DNA from 3 places in the Cytobacillus sp. MT66 genome. Region 1 is predicted to be linked to each of the others. Evidence: predicted binding sites of a transcription regulator. Region 1 holds the regulator's gene; each other region holds the start of a gene.

Region 1 (7,532 bases):
AGCGAATATAAATGTAGGGGATTTAAGTGCTATTTGTGTAACAGAAGGACCGGGTCTTGTCGGAGCGCTTCTTGTTGGCGTAAATGCGGCAAAGGCTCTTGCTTTTGCGCATAGCATTCCGCTTGTAAATGTGCACCATATTGCTGGACATATCTATGCGAACAGACTTATTTCCGAAATGGAGTTTCCACTTCTCTCCTTAGTGGTATCTGGAGGCCATACGGAGCTTGTATATATGAAAGAACATGGACATTTTGAAGTAATTGGTGAAACCAGAGATGACGCTGCTGGCGAGGCCTATGATAAGGTGGCTAGAACACTTGACTTGCCGTATCCTGGAGGTCCGCATATCGACCGATTAGCACATGAAGGGGAGCCAGCAATCTCATTGCCTAGAGCATGGCTGGAAGAAGGGTCATATGACTTTAGCTTTAGTGGTTTAAAATCAGCAGTTATTAACACTGTCCACAATGCAGAGCAAAGAGGAGAATCGATTAAGCCTGAAGATTTAGCTGCAAGCTTTCAGGAAAGTGTGATTGATGTTTTAGTTACTAAAACTCTTAATGCTGTAAAGGAGTTTAAGGTGAAGCAGGTCTTGCTTGCTGGCGGAGTTGCAGCTAATAAAGGATTGCGCCAGGCACTGACAGAGGCCTTTACTGATCTGCCAGAAGTAAAGCTGGCCATTCCTCCGCTGTCATTATGCACAGATAATGCTGCCATGATCGCTGCAGCAGGAAGCATTTTATTCGAAAAAGGGGTTAGATCTAACATGATGTTGAATGCTAATCCTGGACTTGACATCACTATCCACAATTAAATTTATTAGCCCTCATCAAAAGATGAGGGCTTTTTTGTGTATATGTTGATTAATTCAAGATTTCATGTGGATTTTGTGGATAACTCCAACTATTTCTGTGGATAATGTGGAAAAGTCTGTGTAAAGCTTTTATTTCAATATGTAGGCTGTGAATATTACTGTGAATAAATACCCTAATTTTGTTGAAGCGGATAGGACAAATTAACTGAATTTTTAGGAAGGTGTTCTTGCAGGAGTTTATGATGGACAAGCTCCGCCAATTTTTCAAAAGAAAAGTCCTTCATTAGGGCAATGAAGGACAAACTCTGCCGATTTTTCAAAAGAAAAGTCCTTCATCAGGGCAATGAAGGACAAACTCCACCGATTTTGCAAAATAAATGTCCTTCAATGCCATCATCTGCAAAGGGACTATCGCATAAAGTCATAAAAAATCTTATTCGTCAGCAAGCTCGGTCCATTCTTCCATTAATTTTTCAAGCGTTGCCTTGCATTCGTTGTTTTTCTGTGTAATGTCCAAGACTTTCTCATGGTCTTGGTAGACATCTGGCTCACAAAGCAGCTGCTCGTATTCAGAGATTGCATTCTCCGCTTCCTCAATTTGCCTTTCGACTTCTTCCAATCTTCTCTGCCGCTGTCTTTGGGCCCGCTTGGCTTCTTTATCCTGCTGATAATTCGGCTTTTCTTTTGCAGCAGCAGCAGGCTGTGGGCTTTCGGAGGATTCAATGGCCTCTATTTCTTCCTGTTCCCGTTTTTTCTCAATATAGTAATCATAATCCCCAAGATATTCAGTTATTCCATCTTTACTAAGTTCAAATACCTTTGTGGCGATCCTGTTGATAAAATACCGGTCATGGGAGACAAAGAAAATCGTGCCAGGATAATCGATTAGAGCATTCTCCAATATTTCCTTGCTGTCTAGATCAAGATGGTTGGTTGGCTCATCAAGAATTAAGAAATTAGCTTTTTGCATCATAAGTTTAGCGAGAGCAAGCCGAGCTTTTTCGCCGCCGCTCAAAGTGTTGACAATCTTTAAAACATCGTCGCCTGAGAATAGAAAGTTCCCAAGAATGGTGCGGATTTCTTTTTCAGGTTTCAGAGGGAAGTCATCCCAAAGTTCATTTAATACTCGTTTATTAGATGACAGATCCGCCTGTTCCTGATCATAGTAGCCAATCATGACATTAGAGCCCTTTTGAAAGTTTCCCGATAAGGCGGGCTGCTTTTCAACAATGGTTTTTAAAAGAGTAGACTTTCCGATTCCATTTGGTCCTACCAGGGCAATGCTTTCGCCTCGCGTGATCCGGAATGAAATCCCCTTTGAAATTTCTGCATCCTTATATCCGACTGATATGGAATCAGCTTTTAATACCTCATTGCCTGATTGCCTTTCTATATCAAAGCCAAAGGAGGCAGACTTTTCATCCCCTAAAGGACGATCCATCAGCTCCATGCGATCTAGCTGTTTTCTGCGGCTTTGTGCCCTTTTGGTGGTGGAGGCACGAGCCAGATTTCGCTGAATAAAATCCTGCAGCTTCGCAACTTCTTCCTGCTGTTTTTCAAACAGCTTCATTTCCCTTTCAAAATTAGCTGCTTTTTGGTCAAGGTAAGAGCTATAGTTCCCTGTGTACTTTCGGGTTTGTTTTCTCGATAATTCATAAACTAAGGTAACTACTTTATCAAGAAAATACCGGTCGTGAGAAACGATTAAAATGGCTCCATCATAACTCTGCAAGTATTGCTCAAGCCATGACAGTGTTTCAATATCTAGATGGTTCGTCGGCTCGTCCAGGATTAAAATATCGGGTTTGGTCAATAATAGCTTTCCTAAAGCGAGCCTTGTTTTTTGGCCCCCGCTTAACGTGGAAATCTTTGTTTCGTAGCTGAAGGAATGAAAGTTTAACCCGTGAAGAACGGAGCGGATATCCGATTCATACTGATAGCCGCCTTGCTCCTTAAATTGAACCTGTAGCAGATCATATTCTTTTAAAATACGTTCATACTCATCGGGATTGGCAATAAGATCGGGATCCGCCATTTTTTCCTCCAGGCGGCGTAAATCCTTTTCCTGCTTTTGCAAATCCTCAAATACAGTCAGCATTTCATCCCATATAGACCGGTCGGATTCTAGACCGGTGTTTTGGGCAAGATAGCCGATTTCAATCCCTTTCGGCTTAATAATATCTCCGGAATCATAGGACATTTGACCGGCAATTATTTTTAGCAGCGTGGATTTGCCAGCCCCATTTCGCCCGACTAAGGCAATCCGGTCTCTAGTTTGTACTTCAAGCTTTATATTCGATAAAATGGTATCAGCACCAAAGTTTTTTTCTAGCTGATTAACCTGCAGTAGAATCATTTCTTTCACCTCTATACTCTAGAAATAGTGTAACCTATTCGAATTAGGCGGGCAACAAAGGAAGCATAGTTAAAGACATTCGTATCTTGAAAACTGGGTGCGGAAAATTGTGAAAATTACCACAAGAAATACACAGCTTAAAAAAAATAGTGTATGATTTGAATGTGAGGTGTTTATTTAAAATGGCAGATTTCACTCATTTTAATCAAGAGGGCAGGGCGAAAATGGTAGATGTAAGCGATAAGCCTGAGACAGCCCGGACAGCAATTGCACGATCAAGCATTACAGTTAGCAATGAAATATATGAAAAAATAACTGCTAATAAAATGAAAAAAGGCGATGTCCTGGCCGTTGCACAGGTAGCTGGAATCATGGCAGCCAAAAAAACATGGGATATTGTCCCGATGTGCCATCCAATTTCTTTAACCGGAGTGGATATATCCTTTGCATGGAAAGAGGAAAAAGAACAGTACATATTATTAATCGATGCATCTGTAAAAACCAAGGGCAATACCGGTGTTGAAATGGAAGCGCTAACGGCTGCATCTGTCTGCGCATTAACAGTCTATGATATGTGCAAAGCTATCGATAAAGGAATGGTAATAGGGGAAACTTATTTAGTAGAAAAAACAGGCGGAAAAAACGGAGATTTCAAAAGAGAATCCATTTAACATTTTATTATTTAAGAAAGGGAGGGACATCAATGCCGAATGAATCAATGAAAATACCGCAGGCAACTGCAAAACGGCTCCCTTTATACTACAGATTTATAAAGAATTTACACTCCTCGGGCAAACAAAGGGTTTCATCTGCGGAGTTAAGCGAAGCTGTTAAAGTGGATTCTGCAACTATTCGAAGGGACTTTTCCTATTTTGGGGCTTTAGGGAAAAAGGGCTATGGATATAATGTCAATTATTTATTGAACTTTTTTCGGAAAACCCTGGATCAGGATGAGCTCACAAAAGTTGCCCTTATTGGGGTAGGGAATTTAGGAACCGCGTTCCTCAACTATAATTTTCTCAAAAATAACAATACGAAAATTGAAGTAGCCTTTGATGTGGATGCAGGCAAAATTGGCACAAAGATTGGAGAGGTTCCTGTTTTTCATATGGACAATCTCGAAAAAGTTCTCAGAGAGCAGCAGATCCGGGTCGCCATTTTGACTGTTCCGGCCCCTGCAGCGCAGGCCATTGCCGATCGGCTTGTTCATAGTGATGTGAAAGGGATCTTGAACTTTACTCCAGCAAGATTAAACCTTCCTTCAACCATCAGAATTCACCATATTGACTTAGCTGTAGAGCTGCAATCGCTCATCTACTTCTTGAAGAATTATCCGATTGATACGGAAGAGGATTAAAAAAATGAGCCAAAATTGAAGTGGCTCATTTTTTGTTCTGTGCTTTCTTAAATTTAAAATGAAAAGCAATCATCCTCAGACCGCTTCCTAAATCGAAGGTTGCAATAAGAATGAGGAAGTAAGTGAAAATCCCCCATGTTTGTTCCCTTTGAACATTTTCTATGGCAATGGATGTGAAAAGAATTCCGAGAATAATGTAAACGATCCCAGAAAACAAGGACCCCCTCATAATAAACCTCCAATAATGGCTTGCATTTTTTCCATTTGCTGCAGCCAATTTTCAATACTTTCCTGATTAAGCTGCAGGATTGCGACTAAGGTATTCATCGAAACATGGGCAAAGATCGGAACGATAATCCGCTTTGTTCTTACATATAGAAAGGCAAAGGTAAAGCCCATGGCTGAATATAACAGGACGTGTTCAGGCTCTGCATGTGCCAATGCAAAAATAACTGAACTTATTAGTGCCGATAAAATAAAATTAAGCCTCTGATGCAGGGCGCCAAAGATAATTTTTCGAAAAACGATTTCCTCAAGAATTGGCCCAATAATGGAACTTATCAGGATGACAAATGGAAAAGCTTCTATCAGACGCATAATGCTTTGCGTATTTTCTGAGCCCATTTCTATTCCGATAAGTCTTTCGATATTTGCGGCAAATGACTGGGCAAATAAGGCGAGAAAGACACCGCCAATCGCCCATGCAGCAGCAGTAATTGGTGAGGATGCACTCCTCATCGGATTATTTTTCATTTCTTTTCGCAAAAGCGCAAGGGTGATGATAAGCGTGATTGTAAAGCTGATCATAATCCAGGCTGCTACAGCAAATATCTCTATGTCCTCGGGGGGCTTCCCAAACAAAGAAGCCGCGAATACAACAAGGGGCACACCGGCAATGCTTGAGAATTGCATGACAATATAAGCAATAAGAATGAACCAATATTCCTTTTTCAATCTATTGTCTCCTTAAATTTGCTGATTCATAATGATACCTTTCCATTTTACTAATAAAGAGGAGCTTTTTTCAAATTGTAGGTGTTTTTAACAGCAGGAATAAGGATAAACTATTTGAGGTGCTAAGGTTCAGTGATCAGAACTTATATGATGATGATTTTTTTTGCAAAAAATAAAGCTTCTCTCTTGCAAATAGATTTGAAATTCATTAATATAATAATTGTGTTAGCACTCATCAGAGGAGAGTGCTAATAAATAAAATTTACATATTTTATTGAGGAGGTAGTTTCACTTGTTAAAGCCACTAGGTGATCGAATTATTATCGAGCTTGTTGAAACAGAAGAAAAAACTGCAAGCGGTATTGTGTTGCCGGATACTGCAAAGGAAAAGCCTCAAGAAGGCAGAGTTGTTGCTGTAGGAACTGGCCGTGTTCTTGATAATGGCGAACGTGTTGCACTTGAAGTTGCCCAAGGCGATCGTATTATCTTCTCAAAGTATGCCGGTACTGAAGTGAAGTATGAAGGCAAAGAATATTTAATTCTGCGTGAAAATGATATTCTTGCTATTGTCGGCTAATAGCTTACAAGTTAATATCCTATCTGTTAATAAATAGCGATGAATGTATTTAGAAGATAAATTTCTTACTATTTTTGAGGAGGTTTTTACAAATGGCTAAAGACATTAAATTTAGTGAAGATGCCCGCCGCGCGATGCTTCGCGGTGTTGATGCTCTAGCGGATGCAGTAAAAGTAACTCTTGGACCTAAAGGACGCAACGTGGTTCTTGAGAAAAAATTTGGTTCACCTCTTATTACAAATGATGGTGTAACCATCGCAAAAGAAATTGAATTAGAAGATGCTTTCGAAAACATGGGTGCAAAGCTAGTAGCTGAAGTTGCAAGCAAAACAAACGATGTAGCTGGTGACGGTACAACTACGGCGACTGTTCTTGCTCAAGCCATGATCAGAGAAGGCCTTAAAAACGTAACAGCTGGCGCGAACCCAATGGGTATCCGCAAAGGAATCGAAAAAGCTGTTGTAACAGCTGTTGAAGGATTAAAAGCTATCTCTAAGCCAATTGAAGGAAAAGAGTCTATTGCACAGGTTGCTTCTATTTCTTCTGATGACAAAGAAGTTGGCCAATTAATCGCTGAAGCTATGGAGCGCGTTGGCAACGATGGTGTTATCACAATTGAAGAATCTAAAGGATTCACAACAGAGCTTGATGTGGTTGAAGGTATGCAGTTCGACCGCGGATATGCATCACCATACATGGTAACTGATTCTGATAAAATGGAAGCAGTTCTAGACAATCCTTACATCTTAATCACTGATAAGAAGATTGCCAGCATTCAAGAAATCCTTCCAGTTCTTGAGCAAGTGGTACAGCAAGGCAAGCCATTATTGCTAATTGCTGAAGATGTAGAAGGCGAAGCACTTGCTACATTAGTTCTTAACAAGCTTCGCGGAACATTTAATGCAGTAGCTGTAAAAGCTCCTGGATTCGGTGACCGCCGTAAAGCAATGCTTGAAGATATCGCGATCCTAACTGGCGGTGAAGTTATCACTGAAGAATTAGGCCGCGATCTTAAATCTACTACAATCGAAGCTTTAGGACGTGCTTCTAAAGTGGTTGTTTCAAAAGAAAACACAACAATCGTTGAAGGTGCCGGAGACAGTGCACAAATCGCTTCACGTGTGAACCAAATCCGTGTTCAAATGGAAGAAACAACTTCTGAATTTGACCGTGAAAAATTACAAGAGCGTCTTGCTAAATTAGCTGGCGGTGTAGCTGTTATCAAAGTTGGTGCTGCTACTGAAACAGAACTTAAAGAGCGCAAGCTTCGCATCGAGGATGCTTTAAACGCAACTCGTGCTGCTGTTGAAGAAGGTATTGTTTCCGGCGGTGGCGTAGCGCTTCTAAACGTTTACAACAAAGTAGCTGAATTACAAGCTGAAGGCGATATCGCTACTGGTATCAACATTGTTCTTCGCGCAATGGAAGAACCGATGCGTCAAATCGCTCACAATGCTGGCCTTGAAGGATC
Region 2 (7,532 bases), on a different contig from region 1:
GGGGTTGCAGTCAGCGATGCCTGCCGCTGCATAGGCTGCCACAGCAACGGGAGGAGTAATAGCTGAAAAAATGGAAAAATAGACAATAAACAAGTGGGCTGCCATAAGAGAAACCCCCAGTTCCATTAGGGCCGGTGCCGCGAGCATTGCAGTTAAAATATATGCTGCAGCAACAGGCATGCCCATTCCAAGAATAATGCAAATGAACATGACTAATATTAGGGTTGGAAGCAGCATGCCTTCCGTTAATCCTAGGACAATGCTTGTTAATTTTCCGCCAAGTCCGGTTGACATAATTCCGGAAATGACCAGACCTGCTGCGGCGCAAGCAGTTGTGACTGGGATGGAGGACTTTGCCCCTTCGACCATTGCTTCGAAAATCTTCCTAATGCCCATGCGTGTATCTTTCCGAAGCCAGCTGACAGCAATAATTGCTAAAACACCATAAAATCCAGTAGTTGATGCACTATAGCCTTTAAATAAAAAGCCGATTAGTACAATTAATGGTATAAAGTAGTGCCATCCTTTTTTTAATACATCTGAAACCTTTGGAATATCCTCTTTTTTTGCTTTGGGCAAATCCAATCTTAGTGCCTCGAAATGGACAATAGAAAGCAAAGAAAGATAGTATAGAATCCCAGGAATGATCGCAGCAATGACAATCGACCGATAGGGAAGCTGTGTGATGGCTGCCATTAAAAAAGCAGAGGATCCCATAATTGGCGGTAAAATACTTCCGCCAGTGGAAGCAGCTGCCTCAACTGCTGCAGCAAAAGTTGGGCGATAGCCAGATCTTTTACTCACAGGAATCGTAAAGGATCCCGTTGTCACAACGTTCGCGGTCGGGCTTCCTGATATAGTGCCAAAAAACGCACTGGCAAGCACTGCGACCTTTGCCGCTCCCCCTTGTGACCTTCCGGCAAACGCAGTTGAAAGCTGAAAGAAAAACTCACCCGCTCCAGCCTTTTGCAGAAAGGAGCCAAACAGTAAAAACATATATACGAATGAGGCTGCAACGGCAATAGGCGATCCCCAAAGGCCATTAAAGCTGTAGGATAAATCTTCAACCACTTCTGATAAGGAGAACTCCCTATGCCAAACCAGCCCGTTTAAATGATCACCCCAAAGTGTATAGCTGATTCCAATCAGTACAATTATGACTATCGGGACACCGATCGTTCTGCGGGCAGCCTCAATACTTAAAATGACAAATACTAAACCAAATAGGATATCCCAATTGGTTAATGGGTCGACAACAGGAATTCGTTCTGCGATCCGTTCTGCATGGATGGTGAAATAAATCCCTGCACTCATGACAAGCAAAGCACAAAGATAATCTATTTTCGTTGGACCAGAATGAGTGTGATTTTTCTTAGAAAAACTATACAGCAAAAATGTTAACACTAGAATGAACGTTAAATGTGTTGCTAAAAGCTGAAGGGGATCTAATTTTCCCCAAACAACGGACCAAATTTGAAACAATGATAGAATGAATGCGAAACCGGCAAATAATTTCAAAGGAAGTCCTGATAAGTCTCGCTTGTCACTTTCCGTTAACCATGCTGTTAAATAATAGCTTTTAAGATTGGTTGTTTTTTTCATTCGATCAGTCCTTGCTCACTGAAAAACTTCTTAGCGCCTGGATGAAGGGGAACCTTTCCAACCTTGCTGAAGTTTTCTTTTGATAGATTCTTAAATTCCCTATGAACAGTACCTAGATAGTCAAAGTTTTCATAGATCGATTTTGCTATGCGATACACTTCATCTTCCGGCACGTCCTTATGCACGATTAAAATAGCAGGGGTATACAATGTTTCCAAATCTTGATGCAAGAAGTTATAACTTCCTGCTGGAATCGTGCCTAATTCCATTCCTAATTTTTCTGCCGCCGCTTTGAGCACATCATGATCTAAGGAGAAAAATTTCAATTGATTTGTAACGGAAGCCTCTAAAATATCACTTGATGGAACAGATACGGCGTCACCGGTTGCATCTATGCGATGATCTGCCATTAACTCAATAGTTTTTGATCCGCTTAAGTGGTCAACCGACCCGCCCCAGGAAACAATATCCTTATAGGTGACACCATATTCTTGTAAAATATGTCTGGTGATGATTTCACCTGCTGAACCTTTCTGATCGACCGCCAATCGCAGAGGGGCTTGATGTTCTCTAACTTCTTTTAATGAATCGAATGTCACATCTGCTCTTGCAAAAAGCTGATAGTAATTTGCAGGAATGACTACACTGACAGCCCGAATATCCTTGTAGGCTTTCTTATAGGGTTCATTCCCGCTGTATGCTGCGTATGCAGTCATTGCGTACGACAACCCATAGGGCACAGTGTTTGTCCCTACGCTTGCAGGATTCTCTACAATGCCGCCCGGTTCTACTGTGATAATCGAGTGTTCATTTTCACGGCGGATCGATTCTGCGATGCCTTCCGTAAAAACAGACCAGGAGCCGCCAGTACGTCCGCCAATGATGGTCGTTTTTATGGAGTCTGAAGCACTGTCTGTTACTGCTTCAGCCTGATTCTTACATCCTGTTAAAAGTAAAACGCCTATGGCCAATATCAAATAGACCGTCTTATTCCTCTTTGACATCTGTCCAACCCCCACAGCCTAAAACACTGGATTTAAAATGCTTTTTTGTTTCCTTCTTTGACCTGTAAGCTAATATCGAGTGCCTTGACAGAATGCGTTAAAAATCCCAATGAAATATAATTCACTCCTGTTCCTGAATAGAAGGCTAAGTTATCCAGATTTATTCTGCCAGAAGCCTCCGTTATAATGGTCTTAGGAACTAATTGGGCAAATTCCTTCACTTCCTCCGGGCTGCGGTTATCGAACATAATGACGTCTGCGCCAGCTTCCACCGCTTCCAAAACTTCTTCTTTCGCTTCCGTTTCCACCTCAATTTTAACCATATGGCCAGCCTTTTCCCGCACCGCTTGGACCGCTTTCGTAATCGATCCGCAATAGGCTATATGATTATCTTTAATCATGACTCCATCGTAAAGACCATACCGATGGTTTTTCCCGCCGCCGGATCGAACAGCATATTTATCAAGCATGCGCAGTCCAGGGACAGTTTTTCTTGTATCGCAAATATGTATTCCGGGATCATTTAAAACTTCTACACATCTGTTGGTGATCGTTGCGATTCCGCTCATTCTTTGCATAAGATTTAAGATCACTCGTTCACCTGTGAGCAAATGGGCTACAGGGCCGTTAACTGCTGCAATCACATCACCTGCAGCAACACGGTCTCCGTCGGAAAAATGGAACTCTGCCTGTATCGTGGAATCCAGCAAATGATAAGCTACTTTCATTATTTCTAAGCCGGATATAACTCCGCTTTCTTTTGCGATAAAAACCCCATGGCTTCTTTTATCGAGGGGAAAGATGGACTGGCTTGTCATATCTTGGTCGCCTATATCCTCAAGCAAAAACTCCTGCAGCATTTTCCGCAATTTTAAAGTATTCATAATTTGCCTCCTTGGTAGATTGAGAAATATTTCACAAATGATTTATTGAAAAGAGCTTCAGTAAATTACATGTGTCTTGACACATATATTAACACGCAAGCCTGCTGCTGTCATTACAAAAAATTTATCATAGAGGAACAAATCTGAAGAAAAGCGGCGACATCGGACAGGATTGGGTGAAAAAACTAGTGGGAGTCCAAAGAGCTAGTGACTTCGGACAAAGCTGAGAGAAAAAAACTGGCAGGAGTCCGAAGAGCGGGTGACTTCGGACAAAGCAGAAGAAAAAAGCGAGCGTAGAGTCCAAAGCAATGCCATCTTCGGACAAAGCAGAAGAAAAAAGCGAGCATAGAGTCCAAAGCGATGCCATCTTCGGACAAAGCAGAAGAAAAAAGCCAGCATAGAGTCCAAAGCAATGCCTTCTTCGGACAAAGCAGAAGAAAAAAGCAATCGGGAGTCCGATAAGCGGACTCCCGCAGTCAGCAAATCCTTTGACTGATAACATCATACTGCTTTAGACCAGATTTGGATCCGGCTCATCTCCCGATTTGAGTTTTCTGGCCCGTTTCTTTTCCCCGCTTCTAGCAGGAACCTCTTTTCTAAAATCTTTTAAGATCGAAACAGACATGCCGAATAAGACGAATGTTAATGGGAAGGCGCTAACGATGATTGCCGTCTGCATCGCATTCAGTCCTCCGGATAACATCAGGACAACAGCAGAGGCCGCGAGAAACAGACCCCAAATGATTTTGACCACATTAGGCGGATTTAGATCGCCATGTGCCGTTTGCATGCCTAATACAAATGTGGCCGAATCTGCTGATGTGATAAAAAATGTTGAAATGAGCAATAGTGTAACCACGACTAAAGCACCTGAAAATGGCAGCAGATCATACACATGAAAGATGGCTGTTTCTAAATTTTGGCCCGCTATATTGGCCCCTTGGAAATAATCAAAATAGATAGCTGTGCCGCCAAAGACGCTAAACCAAAAGGCACATACAATGGTGGGGATGACTAGAACGGCAACCATAAATTCCCGTACCGTTCTGCCTTTGGAAACCCGGGCGATGAATGTACCGACAAAAGGTGCCCATGCAATCCACCAGGCCCAGTAAAATATCGTCCAATCTTGAATCCATGCTGCTTGTTCTTTATTAAAAGGAGCTAATCTTAATCCCATGCTCGGCAGGTTTTGTATATAGCTTCCAAATGTTGTTGTAAACAGGTCAAGAACAAATCCAGTCGGACTTAAGATCAAGAAGCCAAAGAGCAGTATTACGGCCAGCACTAAATTCGCATTACTCAAAAACTTAATTCCTTTTTGCAGACCTGTACTAGCTGAAAGGATAAACAGAACTGTGACAATCGCGATAATAATAAGCTGAATGGTGAAGTTATTAGGCACACCTGCAACATAATGCAGGCCGCCATTAATTTGCGCTGCACCTAGACCTAAGGAAGCTGCCACGCCAAAAATGGTAGCAAATACGGCGATGACATCTACAGCCGTTCCAATAGGTCCATTGGCTCTTTCACCCAATATTGGCCGCAGGGTGACACTCATTAAGCCTGGCAGTTTTTTTCTAAATTTATAATAAGCAAGGATTAAGGCGATGACAGAATAAATCGCCCACGCATGAAACCCCCAATGCAAGTACGTATATCTTAAAGCGACAATTGCAGTCTCCGCCGTTCCTCCTTCGCCAATGGGCGGGTTGGCAAAATGGGAGATCGGTTCAGATACACCAAAGAAGAGTAAGCCAATTCCCATACCAGCACTGAATAACATAGCAAACCATGTGGCCCGATTAAAATCTGGCTTGTCTTCGTTAGATCCTAATTTAATTTTTCCATACTTGCTAAAAATCAAAAATAAAGCAAGCAGAAGAAATAGAGTAGCTGATATTTGATAGAACCAGCCGAAAGTATTTAAAAAGAACGCTTTTGTTGCATCCATTATTTTTCCCAATTGAACGGGGGCAACTACACCCCAGACCACAAATATACTTGCAATAACAAGGGAAATCCAAAATACGTTAGAAACCTTTTTCACTGATGCCAACTCCCTGTAAAAATTGATACCGTTATTTTCCCCAAAAGGTGGTGGTTAATTAATTGACTATAATTATGGTTATGTAAACTAGGCTTATTATTGCGAAAATTTCCTCCCAGACGATAATGTTTTTCTGAATGTCATAACTTTCCGAAAAATATATGTAATTTTCTCAAAAATATGAATAGACATAAGTAATAGGAAGCCAGTCCACATTGCTTAACATGACATACATAAGGCTGCAACTTTTATCATAGGGGGGAAGATGATGAGTTTTAAAAGAAAGTTTTTAAAGGTAATCTCAGGTTTAACGATGGCCAGTATGGTCCTGGCTGCATGCAGCGGCGGGAACGAGGAAAATTCCTCAAGTTCTAATTCTGCTTCACCAAATACTCCGGCTGCAGAATCCGATACGATTAAAGTCGGGGCAGTACTGCCGATGACGGGAAGTTCTTCTGTGTTCGGACAAAAGTTCAAGGACGCATATTCTCTTGCGTTGGATGAAATCAATGAAGCCGGTGGTGTTAAGGGCAAAAAGCTTGAAGTGGTAATCGAAGATTCACAGGAAAAGCCTAATATTGGGAAAACAGCAACAGAAAAATTAGTCAGTAATGAAGAAATCCTAATGCTGACTGGCGGCCGTTCCTCTGGGGTGACCTTGGTTGAGGCTCAAGTTGCCGAGGAAAATAAAATGCCATATTTAATTGACCATGGTTCCAGTGATTTAGCGACAATGAGCGGCTATGAGTATGTCTATCGTTTAAATCCGACAGCAGGCATGTATACAAATGCACTTCGGGATTACTGGGAAGAGAATCCGCCAGAATCTGTTGCCCATGTCAATGTTGACAATGCTTATGGTGAAGCGGTTTATGATTATGGATTAAAGAAGTATTTTGAGGCGAACCCAGATATTCAATATGACATGTTTAAGTATAAAGCAGGAGAGCTTGACCTAAAGCCAATTATGGAACAAGTGAAGGCAAAAGATCCGCAAATCGTCATTATGACAGCTGGCGATGATAATGATGCGACCCAATTAATTAAAGCCGCAAAAGAGGCAAATCTCCAGCCTGAACTATTTATCGGTACTGGCGGCGGCCATTCCATTATTGGTTTTGCCAACCAGGCAGGCGAGTTAACGGACACTGTATTAACTGCGGGCCCTTGGCATGGCAACAAAAAGGATCCAAAGTGGAAAGAATTTTTCGATAAGTTTACAGAGAAGTTCGGCCATGAGCCTGGGGAGCATGAAGTTGAAGCATACAGCGCCATCTATGTCATTGCCGATGTTTTGAATCGTGCGGAAAACCTTGACCGCGAAAGTGTCAATAAGGCGCTTGATGAAACAGATATGGATACAATTTTTGGCCATATCAAGTTTGAAGATTTCGATGGCTATAACAATCAAAATCGCGGTATGAGCGATGTGTCACAATGGATGGATGGAAAACTGAAGACCGTATATCCAACAGAATATGCAGAATCAGAAATCATCCCATTTCCTGGCTGGAAATAAAAAATAAAAGATAGAGGGGAACATCCTAAAGGGATATTCCCTCTCTTTCTGTCAAAATAGGGGGGAAACATTTGCTGCAGACATTAATTGACGGCCTATCCATTGGAGGCGTGTACGCCATTATCGCCCTAGGGCTGACACTGATATTCGGAGTTTTGCGTGTGATCAATATGGCACACGGGGATTTCGTCATGATCGGCATGTTTATTACTTACTTTTTGTTTAACAGCCTCGGTTTGGATCCTTTTATAAGCATTTTTATTAGCGCACCGGTATGTTTTATGATTGGATATTGTCTCTATCGCGTCTTTGTGGAAAAAGCAAGAAAAGTCAGCGAAGAGAACACACTTCTTCTCACAGCAGGTGCTAGTGTATTAATTGCTAATATTATGGCACTGCCTTTTTTTCTCGGACCTAATTTCCTCCGTCTGACTGGCGAAAATCTGTACTGGGAAAATAAAATTTGGCAT
Region 3 (7,532 bases), on a different contig from region 1:
TGTTTTAGATAAGGTCTTTAGCCAGCTTCGTGAAAACATTGTTCCGCTCGTGCAAAAAATTGCTGAATCAAAGCATAAGCCAGATACATCTTTTTTGTTTGCCCATTTTCCAAAGGAAAAACAGCGCGAATTAATTATTGAGATATTAAAGCAAATTGGCTACGACTTCAATGCTGGCCGATTAGATGAAACAGTTCATCCATTTGCCACAGGCATTAATTCAGGAGATGTACGTGTGACAACAAGGTATGATGAAAAGGACTTCAGGATGGCCGTGTTTGGTTCGATTCATGAAGGCGGTCATGGTATCTATGAGCAAAATATTGCATCAGAATTAAATGGAACTCTATTATGTGATGGAACTTCCATGGGAATCCATGAATCACAGTCGCTCTTCTATGAAAACTTTGTCGGCCGAAATGAATCCTTTTGGAGGAAGAATTATGATCTATTAAAATCATATGCAGATGGCCAGTTTGATGAAGTTAATGTGGATGATTATTTTCGGGCGATCAATGAATCTAAGCCATCACTGATTCGTATTGAGGCAGATGAGTTAACATATCCGCTCCATATCATCATCCGTTATGAATTGGAAAAAGCAATCTTTAATGATGAAATAGAGGTTAAGGATCTTCCGCAAATTTGGAATGCAAAGTATGAACAGTATTTAGGGGTAAAGCCTGATCATGATGGAAACGGCGTCCTTCAGGATGTACATTGGGCAGGCGGAATGTTTGGCTATTTTCCATCCTATGCCCTAGGGTATATGTATGCTGCCCAATTTAAACATGCAATGTTAAAGGATATTCCACAGTTTGATGAGCTTTTGGCAGAAGGGGATTTGCAGCCAATTAAAAAATGGCTGACAGATAATATTCACCAATATGGTAAAATGAAAAAACCGCTTGAAATTTTAAATGATGTAACAGGTGAGGGATTAAACGCCAAATATTTAATTGATTATTTAAGCGAAAAATATAGCAAAGTATATCAGCTAAGCTAAAGTTTGACTTAAAAGGGATGGCTTCAAGTCATTCCTTTTTTTTAGGGGGATGAACATGAAAAAGCTGCTTCCTTATATCATGATTGCATTTGGGGCAAGCCTATGGGGAATTATTGCTGTTTTTGTAAAAGGATTGGCGGAGTTTGGATTTAAACCGATGGAAATTGTGGCTATTCGTGTTATCTGGGCCGCGGTATTTCTTCTGCTTATAGCCCTGTTCCGTTATCGTGACCAGATGAAGCTGCAAAAATGGTCAGATATAAGGTTTTTTATCGGTACAGGAATTTTAAGTATTGTCTTTTTTAACTTTTGTTATTTTACAGCAATCAGCGAAATGAATATTTCGGTGGCGGTCATTTTGCTTTATACTTCACCGGCTTTTGTTACTATTCTGTCATTTATTTTTTTAAAAGAAGGCTTAAGCATAAATAAGATCATCGCAGTAATTGGTACGATTATCGGCTGCTTTCTAATTGCAGGTGTATCATCAGGAGATTCTAAGATTACTCTTTTCGGAATCATTGTTGGCTTGGGGTCTGGCTTCGGTTATGCATTATATACGATTTTCGGAAAGTTTGCTTTAAGAAAGTACCAACCCTTTACAATTACACTGTATACCTTCAGCATTGCGGCTATCGCGTTAATTCCATTTACACATCTGTGGGAAAAAATAGATCTGCTATTAAATATGAAGGTCATTCTTTTTGGCGCAGGATTAGGATTTATTCCAACTGTCTTAGCCTTTTTAGTTTATACATGGGGACTTGAGAAAACAGAGGGGAGTAAGGCAGCTGTTATTGCAACCGTTGAGCCCGTTGTCGCTACGGCAGTAGGTGTACTGCTTTATCAGGAGAGCTTGGGGATCATTCAAATGGCTGGGGCCGCATTAATTTTATGCTCGGTTATTATTGTAAACCTTAACTTTGGGAAAAGAAGATCAGTGCTGACAGAGAAAACGGATATAGCTAACTAAATAAAAAAACTCCGGCGATTGCCGGAGCTTTTTTTATCTAAAAGGTTACCAGAGTTTGTATCCCTTTGATCCTGGAGGTGCGTTTTCAATAAGGTCGATAAATGGAATGGTATAAGCGAAAAGGATAAGTGCTACTGTAATACCAATCCAGATTTTCCAGTTTTCAAATACCATTGGAGCTTTTTCAGCTGGATTTGCTGCTTCTCCAACAGGGAATTCCTGATCTCCTTTAGGAGCAAAGAATGCTAGGTTGATAAAGATAATAAGCATTAGGATGATGCCGATGAAAAGGATAGAACCGCCAACTGCCTGTGCAATTTGATATGGAATCCACTCAGCAGCTTGTGCAGAACCTCCGTATTCTGAGAATGAAGAACGGCGTGGTGCGCCTAGAAGACCGGCAGCGTGCATGGATCCTGACATAAATGTCATCCCGATTGTCCATGTGATCCCTTGAATTAAGGCTAGTTTGTTCATCTTTTTTGTAAATACACGGCCTGTTAAATGCGGAACAAGCCAGAAAGCTACACCAAAGAAAGTTAATACAACAGCTGTAGCAACTGTAAGGTGGAAGTGACCAGTAACCCAAATGGTGTTATGGACAACCTGGTTCATTTGGTGAGAGGCGTTGACAATACCGCCTGCACCTGCCGGAATAAAGGAAACCATTCCGATAAACGGCAAAGTAAATCTCGCATCTCCCCAAGGAAGCTTCTTAATCCAGCCGAATAGACCTTTTGCCCCTTTAGAGCGGCCGAAGCTTTCGAAGGTTGCAAATAAACTGAATGCAGTCATTAATGATGGAATAACAACAAGGAATGTTAACACAACCTGTAAGAACTTCCATGCTGGGTCAATTCCTGGCTCTAATAGCTGGTGGTGGAAACCGACAGGTATTGAGAACAATAGGAAAAGAATAAATGACATACGTGCTAATGAATCTGAGAATATTTTTCCGCCAATAATCTTTGGAATAATCGCATACCAAGTCATGTAAGCTGGCAATAACCAGAAGTATACGAGCGGGTGGCCAAAGTACCAGAATAGGGTACGGCTTACACCGACATTCACTGTTTCTACTAAACCTAAAGACCAAGGCAATAATTGAATCAATACAGTTGCTGCTACACCGATTGTTGCAACAATCCACATTAAGGTATTAACTAGTGACATAAAAGTCAGAAGCGGGCTAGGCTGACCTGGATTTGTTCTTCTCCACTCAGCATATTTCATAATAATAGCTGCGCCAACAAGCCAGCTTCCCACAATAACAAAGGTTAAGCCGAGATAATAAACAGCATGCGCCTGCAATGGGGCATAGAAAGTATAAAGAACTGTCGCCTTATTTAAAAGAACCATCGTAGCTGCCATGACAGTACCAATAGTCATGGTCCAAAAACCAATCCAGCCAACCTTGCGCTGACGGCCAGTCAAAGTGCCGGCAGTTTTGCTGACGGCTGCAAGCTGAAATCCCATAATAAAGAATGTAGTTAATACAAGTCCGAGTACAACCCCGTGAACGGTTAAGATCTGATAATATCCAATTCCAGCAGGAAGCTCAAGCTTTCCTGAACGGACGAGCGTTTGCAGTAAACCAGCTAATCCTCCGATTGCTAACGCAATAAATGCTACAAAGAAATGGGCCATTGCCAATTTGCCGTCACGACGGTCAACCTTTTGAATAGCAGTAAAGCTTGCCATTATTCAACCACCTCGATTTTTGAAGACATCATGTGGTGTCCAATTCCACAATATTCATTACATAAGATTAAGTATTCGCCCGGTTTGTCAAATGTCGTAACAAGTTCACTGATATAACCAGGTTCAAGCATCATATTTATGTTCGTTCCGGCAACTTCAAATCCGTGAACAACATCCTTTGATGTTGCCATTACTTTTACTTTAGCTCCAAGTGGAACTTTTACTTCACCAGGATTATAATTAAATGCGGAAGCAACAAAGACTAATTCATAGTCCCATTCCTTTCCTTCCACTTTTTTTAATCCAGGCTCGTTAAATGGTGCGGTTGTATCAACCTTTTCTGGATCAATGGTTGCTAAACAGCTTGGCGGCTGATTTCCAAGATAGAATGCGCTCACCCCGATAACAGTTAAAAATACTAGAAGAGCACCAATCCCGAATCCGAGCCAGGCTTTTTCAAATTTATGCATATGCATGGCTTTTTCCCCTTTCAATTTTTTAGAAACGGTCTAGGTATAAATAGTACACACCGACCCAAGTCACTATTAGGAATGCTCCTAATAGGAAAACGGAAGCTAACGTTCCTTTCAAATTTGAACCCTCGTCTGTTTCAATTTTTGTGTTCGTTTTCTCCTGAAGTTCCGTTTTCGCCATTTTCCTTCACTCCTCTCAAAAATTGGGATGAATTAATGATTACACTTTCATCATACTCAACTAATCCCTAGAATCTAGGGGTTTTTTACCACTTCACAAAATGTTCATTCATAACTTAAATACTATGATAATGGTGGAAAATTGATATAACAGTGATGCTAATCACTGTAAGAGTGTGATAATTGTGAAGGAATTGTGAAGGATTTTTTAAAAAATGTGAACGATATCACAAAAAAAAGTAGTGAAGGCGTGTAAAATTGTGTTTTTTGGCCAGCTAATAAATTCTTTACAAACAGAGAAATCACGAACATTTAGTTTAAATTAACGAAAATAATTCGTGAATTTCGCGAAAAATATTGAATTTCATCACGAGCGTGCTATAATGGCTATATCAAATTTAATAGACATTCACTCATATAATCACGAGAATATGGCTCGTAAGTTTCTACCGGGTTCCCGTAAAGAATCCGACTATGGGTGAGCAATGATAATTTTGTGATGTTTTTAATGCTATCATCACAGCTATGCCTCAAGGTCATTGCTTCACTCATATTTCATAAAGAGTGATGCAGTGTCTTTGAGGCTTTTTTGTTTTTTAGATAACCCTTAACATAGGAGGAGCATAATGAAGCTTTTAAAAGAGAAAATTTTAACTGAGGGAATCGTATTATCTGACTCGGTTTTAAAAGTAGACTCATTTCTAAACCATCAAATTGACCCGTTCCTTATGCAGGAAATCGGCAAAGAATTTGCCAAAAGATTTAAGGATGAAGGAATTACAAAAATTTTAACGATTGAATCCTCTGGGATTGCCCCTTCTGTGATGGCAGGTTTGTTCTTAGAAGTGCCAGTTATTTTTGCAAGGAAGAAAAAATCATTGACACTGATTAATGAGCTTTACACAGCGTCCGTCTATTCCTTTACAAAACAGGAATCCAATGAGATTTCGGTTTCAAAGAAATTTTTAAATAAATCCGACCGGGTTTTAGTCATCGATGATTTCTTGGCAAATGGACAGGCAGCTCTCGGACTTGTCGATATTGTCAAGCAGGCCAAAGCACATACCAGCGGAATCGGAATCGTTATTGAAAAAGGCTTCCAGGAAGGCGGGGATCTTCTTCGTGAAAAAGGCTATCGTGTAGAATCGCTTGCAAGAATCAGCGGACTTACAGACGGGAAGGTAACATTTATTTCTAATCAAACGGAGGACGTCCTTATATGAAACATCATCCATTTAAAATCACATCACTTGGAATCCAGCATGTTTTAGCGATGTATGCAGGTGCAGTCATTGTACCGTTAATTATCGGCGGAGCCATCGGGCTGACCGGAGAGCAGCTGACATACCTTGTATCAATTGACATTTTGACAAGCGGATTAGCCACAATCCTACAGGTTTGGCGAAATAAATATTTTGGGATAGGACTTCCGATTGTTCTGGGCTGTACTTTTACCGCAGTTGGTCCAATCGTTGCCATTGGCAATCAATATGGGATTTCATCTATTTACGGTTCCATTATTGTTTCAGGCTTAATTATTATTTTAATATCTAAGTATTTCGGCAAACTTGTCCGGTTTTTCCCGCCAGTTGTAACTGGCTCTGTTGTAACAATTATAGGTATTACACTTGTGCCTGTAGCGATGAATAATTTTGCAGGCGGTCAAGGAAGCCCTGATTTTGGTTCCTTGCAAAATATTGGTTTAGGATTTGGCACCTTATTGTTTATTATCGTTCTTTTTAAATTTACTAAAGGATTTATTCGTTCTATTTCTATTTTATTAGGTTTAATTGCTGGAACAATTGTAGCTTATTTTATGGGAATGGTTGATTTTAGTGCTGTTTCCGAAGCATCAGTCATTCATATGCCAAAACCTTTCTATTTTGGACTGCCAACTTTTGAAATTATTCCTATTCTTACAATGACACTTGTAGCGATGGTCAGTCTTGTTGAATCATCAGGGGTTTACTTTGCGTTAGGGGATATTTGTAAAAAGGATATCGGCGAAAAGGACCTTGTTAATGGATATCGCGCCGAAGGTTTAGCAAGTATACTTGGCGGTATCTTTAACTCATTTCCATATACAACTTACTCACAAAACGTTGGTCTGATCCAAATTTCTGGAGTGCGCAGCAATAACGTGATTTATGTGGCTGCAACTATGTTAATCTTCCTAGGATTTTTTCCAAAGCTTGGCGCTTTAACAACGGTCATTCCAGCTGCAGTTCTTGGCGGTGCAATGATCGCTATGTTCGGAATGGTGGTTGCTTCTGGGATAAAGATGTTAAGCAGGGTTGATTTTTCCTCTCAGGAAAACCTTTTAATCATTGCTTGTTCAGTTGGTATGGGATTAGGCGTTTCTGTTGTCCCTGGTTTATTTGCCCAAATGCCGGAAAATATTCGCATTTTAACTGAAAGCGGTATTGTATCTGGAAGCCTAACAGCTATTTTTCTAAATATCTTGTTTAACGAAATTAAATTTAAGCGCAGCAGCTCGTCATCCATTAAGGAAACAGAAGTAAAAGCTTCGTAAAATATGATTTTTCAGTATCAATGCACGAGCCTGCAAAATATAATACTACTATCCATTGATAATAGGATGTGTAGGGAATGGAAAAATATTATTGTGATCATTGCAGGCTTCTATACAATGAGCAGATAACTTGTACAGAATGCGGCTGTGAAGTCAGTAAAAAAATTATTATCGATGTTCAAAATCAAAATACAAGCAGTCATGCACCGGAGTGATCTGGTGCATGATTTTTTTTGTAATGCAACTTTAAAAATTGTCCAGCTCCAGCGCCCAGCGGCTAGTGTACTTCGGTCACCTCCCTACGATAAGTCAGCATCGAATCGCTAGCGCTCTTTTCGAGTTTCCTTTATCTCAGTCGGCGCCCTCCAGTCCATACGTCGCTAAACGGGCGCCTCCGCTTTTCTGCCATGGAAAAATTTTTATGGTGATTCTTGTCGATAGAAGTCTTATAATAAAAGTGCACAATAACTCCTTCAAAACAGATTGCTTCCTCGAATCCCGAGGAGGCATTTTTTTTGCGCAAAAAGCTCTTTGTATATTCTAGAATAATTTGGAAAAATTATCAGTATGATACAAAGGAGAGAATGAAATGCCATCCATAATTTCTGTCGCAGAAGCTATTCCAGCACATATTCTAAGGCAAGATGAGGTAATGAATTTTGCCAG

What was found. Region 1 encodes Rex, which represses fermentation and respiration genes when NADH is low (regulators of the CRP and FNR family bind a similar motif). Its sites were predicted from a motif close to TTGTGAAATATTTCACAA; they were not measured.
Region 2: a site for Rex is predicted at 3,510-3,527, ahead of nadC (carboxylating nicotinate-nucleotide diphosphorylase). Genes of this name have one in related genera too.
Region 3: a site for Rex is predicted at 4,549-4,566, ahead of AC1Q59_RS04540 (cytochrome c oxidase subunit 2A). Genes of this name have one in related genera too.

The regions. Positions count from the first base shown of each region.
Region 1 is NZ_JBXAFB010000030.1:2,136-9,667, forward strand. It holds gene tsaD (tRNA (adenosine(37)-N6)-threonylcarbamoyltransferase complex transferase subunit TsaD) at 1-817, shown strand, start outside; gene AC1Q59_RS24300 (ABC-F family ATP-binding cassette domain-containing protein) at 1,251-3,173, opposite strand; gene moaC (cyclic pyranopterin monophosphate synthase MoaC) at 3,356-3,844, shown strand; gene AC1Q59_RS24310 (redox-sensing transcriptional repressor Rex) at 3,877-4,530, shown strand; gene AC1Q59_RS24315 (DUF4305 domain-containing protein) at 4,556-4,759, opposite strand; gene AC1Q59_RS24320 (CPBP family intramembrane glutamic endopeptidase) at 4,756-5,484, opposite strand; gene groES (co-chaperone GroES) at 5,777-6,061, shown strand; gene groL (chaperonin GroEL) at 6,154-7,532, shown strand, end outside.
Region 2 is NZ_JBXAFB010000001.1:451,853-459,384, reverse strand. It holds gene AC1Q59_RS02205 (TRAP transporter permease) at 1-1,602, opposite strand, end outside; gene AC1Q59_RS02200 (TAXI family TRAP transporter solute-binding subunit) at 1,599-2,606, opposite strand; gene nadC (carboxylating nicotinate-nucleotide diphosphorylase) at 2,639-3,490, opposite strand; gene AC1Q59_RS02190 (glycine betaine uptake BCCT transporter) at 4,002-5,543, opposite strand; gene AC1Q59_RS02185 (ABC transporter substrate-binding protein) at 5,809-7,062, shown strand; gene AC1Q59_RS02180 (branched-chain amino acid ABC transporter permease) at 7,134-7,532, shown strand, end outside.
Region 3 is NZ_JBXAFB010000002.1:252,942-260,473, forward strand. It holds gene AC1Q59_RS04520 (carboxypeptidase M32) at 1-1,006, shown strand, start outside; gene AC1Q59_RS04525 (DMT family transporter) at 1,062-1,979, shown strand; gene AC1Q59_RS04530 (b(o/a)3-type cytochrome-c oxidase subunit 1) at 2,025-3,680, opposite strand; gene AC1Q59_RS04535 (cytochrome c oxidase subunit II) at 3,680-4,156, opposite strand; gene AC1Q59_RS04540 (cytochrome c oxidase subunit 2A) at 4,179-4,334, opposite strand; purine riboswitch at 4,727-4,828, shown strand; gene AC1Q59_RS04545 (xanthine phosphoribosyltransferase) at 4,960-5,556, shown strand; gene AC1Q59_RS04550 (nucleobase:cation symporter-2 family protein) at 5,553-6,866, shown strand; gene AC1Q59_RS04555 (hypothetical protein) at 6,944-7,081, shown strand; gene AC1Q59_RS04560 (type III polyketide synthase) at 7,456-7,532, shown strand, end outside.